3 regions of the Brevibacterium sp. CSND-B09 genome follow, and region 3 is predicted to be linked to each of the others. Evidence: predicted binding sites of a transcription regulator. Region 3 holds the regulator's gene; each other region holds the start of a gene.
The links. The regulator HrcA, encoded in region 3, represses chaperone genes, less so after heat shock. The targets are predictions, from matches to a motif close to TTNGCACTCGNNNNNNNCGAGTGCNAA.
Positions count from the first base shown of each region.

Region 1: the regulator HrcA is predicted to act here: its motif matches at 1,328-1,354, upstream of groES (co-chaperone GroES).
Region 2: the regulator HrcA is predicted to act here: its motif matches at 1,032-1,058, upstream of groL (chaperonin GroEL).

Region 1 is NZ_JBREGI010000001.1:3,030,624-3,032,890, reverse strand. Features, by position in the region: gene groL (chaperonin GroEL) at 1-843, opposite strand, end outside; gene groES (co-chaperone GroES) at 880-1,173, opposite strand; gene ACU4IU_RS13570 (ubiquitin-like domain-containing protein) at 1,565-2,267, opposite strand, start outside.
Region 2 is NZ_JBREGI010000001.1:2,781,655-2,783,921, forward strand. Features, by position in the region: gene ACU4IU_RS12400 (cold-shock protein) at 458-661, shown strand; gene groL (chaperonin GroEL) at 1,215-2,267, shown strand, end outside.
Region 3 is NZ_JBREGI010000001.1:3,910,416-3,912,682, forward strand. Features, by position in the region: gene ACU4IU_RS17410 (DUF3097 family protein) at 1-643, opposite strand, end outside; gene hrcA (heat-inducible transcriptional repressor HrcA) at 804-1,844, shown strand; gene dnaJ (molecular chaperone DnaJ) at 1,967-2,267, shown strand, end outside.

The DNA.
Region 1 (2,267 bases), 880 kb from region 3:
GTCACCGAAGCCGGGAGCCTTGACGGCGGCGACGTTGATGATTCCGCGCAGCTTGTTGACGACCAGGGTCGACAGAGCTTCACCCTCGATGTCCTCGGCGATAATGAACAGCGGCTTGCCTGCCTGCTGCACCTTCTCGAGGACCGGCAGGAGCTCCTGGATGTTGGAGATCTTGCCCTGGTTGATGAGGATGAGAGCATCGGAGAGCACAGCCTCCTGGCGATCGGCATCGGTCACGAAGTGCGGCGACAGGAAGCCCTTGTCGAACTGCATTCCTTCGGTGATCTCGAGTTCGACGGACGCGGCCTGCGACTCGTCGATCGTGATGACGCCGTCCTTGCCGACCTTGTCGAAGGCATCGGCGATGAGCTTGCCGATCTCAGGCGACTGAGCCGACAGACCGGCGACGTGTGCGATCTCCGAGGAGTCGGCGACGTCGCGGGCGATCGTGCCCAGCTGCTGCGAGACGGCCTCGACGGCGGTCTCGATGCCGCGCTTGAGCTGTCCGGGTGCGGCACCTGCGGCAACGTTGCGCAGTCCTTCGTTGACGAAGGCCTGAGCGAGAACGGTCGCGGTGGTGGTTCCGTCACCGGCGATGTCGTTGGTCTTGGTGGCGACTTCCTTGGCCAGCTGTGCGCCGAGGTTCTCGTAAGGATCGTCGACCTCGACCTCACGGGCGATGGTCACACCATCGTTCGTGATGGTGGGGGCGCCCCACTTCTTGTCGAGCACGACGTTGCGGCCCTTGGGTCCCAGCGTCACCTTGACGGTGTCGGCCAGGGTGTTGACACCCTTTTCGAGTGCACGACGGGCTTCGTCGTTGAATTCCAATGATTTAGGCATTCGTCCTCCTGTCAGTGAAGTAGTTGTTCAGGGGATTCAGCCGATGACGGCGAGCACGTCGCGAGCCGAGAGCACGAGGAACTCTTCGCCTGCGTACTTGACTTCGGTGCCTCCGTACTTGGAGTAGATGACCTTGTCGCCGACGGCGACGTCGACCGGCACGCGGTTACCGTTGTCAGCAACACGGCCCGGGCCCACTGCGACAACTTCGCCTTCCTGAGGCTTTTCCTTGGCGGTTTCGGGAATGACCAGACCACTGGCGGTAGTCTGTTCTGCTTCGACCTGACGGATGACAATCCGATCTTCGAGTGGCTTGATGGAGACCGACATATCGGGCCCTCTCCCTTCGCTGGGTTCTATTTCATCGAGTCAGACGGCGGCTTATGCCATGAACCTCTCGTCGTCGCGGGTGCCGAGCGATTCGACCGTCTCATGAAACTGGCACTCAATGAGTGCTAGTGCTAATTCTGACTCTAGAACGCTCTTAGCACTCGGTCAACTTGAGTGCCAGCAATTCGTCATGCTCTGGGCGAAAGTTCAGATTGGCCCCCGGAAGCCGGGGCAGCGGGGCACCGAAAAGCGTGGGCCCCGAGGATCTCTCCTCGGGGCCCACGCTCCTTGCTGACCGCCTCAGCTCAGTTGTCGATATCTGTTGTCAATGGCGGCCAGAGTTCATGGCCTATACAGGCGCTCAGTCGGCTGCTGCGAACCTGATCTCAGATCAGGCGCAGGTCCACTGACCCCAGCCGGCTTCGGCCTGCAGCTTCTTCGCACGCTGGAACTGCTCCTGCGGGCTGGCATCCGAGGGGTTGCCGCTGCCTCCCATGGAGTGCCAGGTCTGCGGAAGGAACTGGAACAGTCCGAAGTGGGTGCCGTTCGAAGCCTTCGGGTCGAAGTTCGACTCGCACTCGACGACCTGGTACCACTTGGAACCGGGTCCGCCGAGCATCGCCTTGATCTCGGCGGTGGACATGGAACCGCCGCCGGAGCCGCCGCCGGTGCTCGAGTCACCGGAGTCACCGGAGTCGCCCGAACCGGAATCGCCGGAGTCACCCGAGTCGGAACCGCCGGTGTCAGCCGGCTCCTCCTTGTTCTTGGTGCCCTGGATGACGACCTTGGTCTTGGGTTCGGAGAGGACCTTCTCGTCCTTCTTCTCCTTCTTGACCTCTTCGCCGTTGATCGTCTTGACCTTGTAGGTGACCTGCTTCTCGCCGTCCTTGCCTTCGGTCTCGACCTTGGTCTCACCCTCGTAGAGGGAATCGGACTTCTTGGTCTCGACCTTGGCCTTGATGGCCTGCTTGTCCTTGACGGTGTCGTTCTTCACGCGGTTGACGGTCAGCACCTGGCCGTCGGAGACCTCGGCGGACATCGGCACGGACAGGAAGTCGTCCTTGTCGAGCTTGACGCCCGTGTCCTTGAGGGCT
Region 2 (2,267 bases), 1.1 Mb from region 3:
ATCGGTTCGGCCTCGGCCGCCTCGGCGGGGTGCGAGCATCAGACGGTGGGCTCGATTCGGCCACGGCCGCCGCGTCAGGGTGAGGCCATGAGGCTGAGGGACTCCTTGGTTGCGGTCGGGTCATGGGACGGTGGGCCGCCTCGGCGAATTCCTGACCGAATGGTCTGATTTCATTTGCCGCGATCCCCGCTGTGAACAGGGCAGAAACCCTTAGGTAACGAATCTATAACAGTGTTGAACCGCTCTAGGTGGGATGCGCGCCTGCGGTAGAGTTGCAACAGCTAGGCAAGCACAGCACCTTGTGTTCTATTCGTGCTTCACCGAGATTATTCTCTAGAGGTCAATGAGAGAAGTCGCGGGGTCAGTTGAGTTTTACTAGCTTCCGTATCTCGGGTGGGGTCATCTGATCGCGGCTGCGATGCGGGATTTCAATGGCACTGCACTGTATGGAGAAGTAATGGCACAAGGTACCGTCAAGTGGTTCAACGCTGAAAAGGGCTATGGATTCATCACCCTTGAAGGCGACAACCAGGACGTGTTCGTTCACTGGAGCGCAATCCAGATGGACGGCTACCGCTCTCTCGAAGAGGGCCAGCAGGTTCAGTTCGAAGTTGGAGAAGGACAAAAGGGTCCTCAGGCGGAGTCCGTCACCCTCCTCTGAGACTGGCTGCTGTCAGCACAGTTTTCTGATCCGCTGCGGCGGGGAGTCGGAACGGCCTTCGGGCCGACCGGCACCAATCGCACGGGGGAAGCGCCGAGCAGGCAACTGCTCGGCGCTTTTCAGTGCCCGCGGGGCGCGGGGGCCGCGTCGGGTGCACCCGCGCGCATGGACTTCGATTCAGCCCAGTGTGAGTTGAGCAGCCCATGTTGGAAACAGGGCTACTCGCCCTAAACTGGGCTGTTCGAAATCGTGGGCAATCGGGCCTGCTCCAAGCGTTTCGCGCTGGGCCGAACTGCCCGCTGCGCCTCCATCGCGCGCCGACAACTCGCGGATCTGAACTGCCCTCGCCCATCTTGGCGGGCGACAAACATTTGCACTCGCATGGGGAGAGTGCTAAATCTAGTACTGGTGAAAACCGATGGGTTCCCACCAGTCGTCTCGAGAGCGTGGTCCATATGTGGAATGGAACATGCGGACACACTCTCTGCCGTCGCGGGCGTTGACGACTGCTCTGGATTCCCACTCCACTCCATCAGGGAGGATCTAAGCCACTATGGCAAAGATGATTGCATTCGACGAAGAAGCTCGTCGAGGACTCGAAGCTGGCCTCAACCAGCTTGCGGACGCGGTCAAGGTGACCCTTGGACCCCGCGGTCGCAATGTCGTGCTCGAAAAGCAGTGGGGCGCACCGACCATCACCAACGATGGCGTCTCCATTGCCAAGGAGATCGAACTCGAGGACCCCTACGAGAAGATCGGCGCCGAGCTCGTCAAGGAAGTCGCCAAGAAGACTGACGACGTCGCAGGCGACGGAACCACCACCGCTACCGTGCTCGCACAGGCTCTCGTCCGCGAAGGCCTGCGCAACGTGGCAGCCGGTGCTGATCCGCTCAGCCTCAAGCGCGGTATCGAGAAGGCCGTTGAGGCCGTCACGAACGTCCTGCTGAACAACGCCATCGACATCGAGACCAAGGAACAGATCGCCGCTACCGCTGGCATCTCCGCCGGAGATCCCGCAATCGGTGAACTGATCGCCGAGGCCATCGACAAGGTCGGCAAGGAAGGCGTCGTCACCGTCGAGGAGTCCAACACCTTCGGACTCGAGCTCGAACTGACCGAGGGTATGCGCTTCGACAAGGGCTACATCTCCGGTTACTTCGTCACCGACACCGATCGCCAGGAAGCTGTCCTTGAGGATCCCTACATCCTCATCGTCAACTCCAAGATCTCGAACGTGAAGGACCTGCTGCCCGTCCTCGAGAAGGTCCAGCAGTCCAACAAGCCGCTGTTCATCATCGCCGAAGACGTCGAGGGCGAAGCCCTGGCCGTCCTGGTGCTGAACAAGCTCAAGGGCACCTTCAAGTCCGTGGCCGTCAAGGCTCCGGGCTTCGGTGACCGTCGCAAGGCTCAGCTCGCCGACATCGCCATCCTCACCGGTGGCCAGGTCGTGTCCGAGGAAGTCGGGCTCAAGCTCGACAGCGTGACCACCGATCTGCTGGGCACCGCCCGCAAGGTCGTCATCACCAAGGACGAGACCACCATCGTCGAGGGTGCCGGAGACGCCGAGGAGATCGCCGGACGGGTCGCTCAGATCCGCGCCGAGATC
Region 3 (2,267 bases):
CCGCCTGCCAGATATCGACGTACGGGTGACCGATGATGTGGACGACATCGCGGTAGCGCGGATCGGCACGGACCGCCTCGGCGATCTTCGATTCCTTCGTCCCACTCACCAGATGGTCGGCGAGGACACCGACCCGATGGTCCCGATCCGGACCGAAGGCCTCGAGCTTGTCGGCGACATCATCGAGACCGCCCAGGGGTTCGACGACGACGCCTTCGATGCGCAGATCATCGCCCCAGATCTTCTCGACGAGTTCGGCGTCGTGCTTGCCCTCGACCCAGATCCGCGACCCACGAGCCACCCGAGCCTTCGCGCCGACCACGGCGCGAGACCCCGAGGCCGTCCGTCCGGGCTGCTGCGCCTTCTTCTTCGGCAGCTGCACATCGACGGGCTGACCCTCGAGGAAGAAGCCCGGCCCCAGGGGAAAGGCACGTACCTTGCCGACGCGATCCTCGAGCTTGACGACGACACCGGCCGTGGTCTTCTCTGCGCCGACGACAGCGCCGACATAGCCGCTCATCGCATCCTCGAGAACCATGCCCAGGCCGAGCTCGACCTGACGGGACTTCTTCGGGCGGTGCGACGACGGGGAGGAACCGGAGAGCACATCGGGGCCATATCGATCAAAAGCATTCACGGGCACCCACCATAATCAAGGACGGACCCGCAGGCGTGCAGACCCGCAGGCCACCCCAGAAATGAATTCCGGGAACGAGAGGCGTAGAATTGGCACTCAGACTCACAGAGTGCCAAGCGCAGGCACGGGACCGCGATGGATCGGCGAGACGGAGAGGAGATCCGCGATGAACGACAGCAGACGTGCACAGGTGCTGCGCGCCATCGTCGAGGACTTCGTCGCCACCAACGAACCCGTGGGATCGAAGGCGATCGTCCAGCGCCACACCCTCGGCGTCTCTCCCGCCACGATCCGCAACGATATGGCCGCGCTCGAACAAGAGGGCTATATCGCCCAGCCCCACACCTCTGCCGGACGGATCCCCACCGACCTCGGCTACCGGATGTTCGTCGACCGGATCGACGAGTTCAAACCGCTGACCACCGCCGAGCGGCGCGCGATCTTCCAACTCATCGACGGCGACGTCGACCTCGACGAGATGCTCGACCGCACCGTCCGCGTCCTCTCCGGCCTCACCCGACAGGTCGCGCTCATCCAATACCCGACGGTGTCGCGGGCGCGCATCAAGCACATCGAGATCGTCGGTCTCGGACCCGGCCGGATCCTCGTCGTCCTCATCACCGATGCCGGCCAGGTCGAGCAGAAGACCGTGATCACCCCGAGCCCGCTCGACGAAGACGCCGTCCGCGGACTGCGCGATCAGATCAACGCCGAATTCGCCGGACGCACACTCGCGCAGGTCTTCGGATCGGCCCCCGCCGCCGAGGCGACCGCCACCGAATCGAGTGAGCCGACCGCTCGTGACGACTCCGGGCTCAAACAGGTCAGAGCCGCCGTCGTCGACCTCGTGGCCGCGACGCGTGAAGAGCGCATCATCATGGCCGGCACCGCGAACCTCGCCCGCTCCGGAAGCGAATTCGGAGAGAAGATGGCCCCGATCCTCGAAGCCTTCGAAGAACAGGTCGTCCTGCTCAGGCTGCTCACCTCGATGGCAGAAGACCACGAGGAGATCAGCGTGCGCATCGGGCGTGAGAATACTCACGAATCATTCAGCTCGACTTCCGTCGTCGCCGCCGAATATGGTCATGACGCGGGTTCCTCGGCCAGACTGGCAGTGCTCGGCCCGACCCGAATGGACTATCCGACGACGATCTCGGCAGTCCGTGCCGTCGCCAAATACGTGTCCTCGATCCTCGATCGAGGGTAGGTCCCTTGACATCGACCAGGGGCACCCGCAGACGGGCAGCGCAGAACCGGTGAGCGCCGCGCAGCAGCGCAGCCACCACCACGAACAGAGAAGACCACTACGTCAGGGAGAGAGAAGTTTCTGTGGCCGATCACTATGAAACACTCGGAGTGTCCAAAGACGCTTCCGCGGCTGAGATCAAGTCGTCGTACCGGAAGCTGGCACGCAAATACCACCCGGACGTCAATCCCGGTCACGAAGACGAATTCAAAGCCATCTCACTGGCCTACGATGTGCTCTCCGACCCGGAGAAGCGCCGCAACTACGATATGGGCGGCGGCGAGAACGGCCAGGGCTTCCCAGCAGGCGGCGGTTTCGGCGGATTCGGCGACATCTTCGAGACCTTCTTCGGCGGCGGCGGTCAGGCCGGGGGCCCGATCCCAC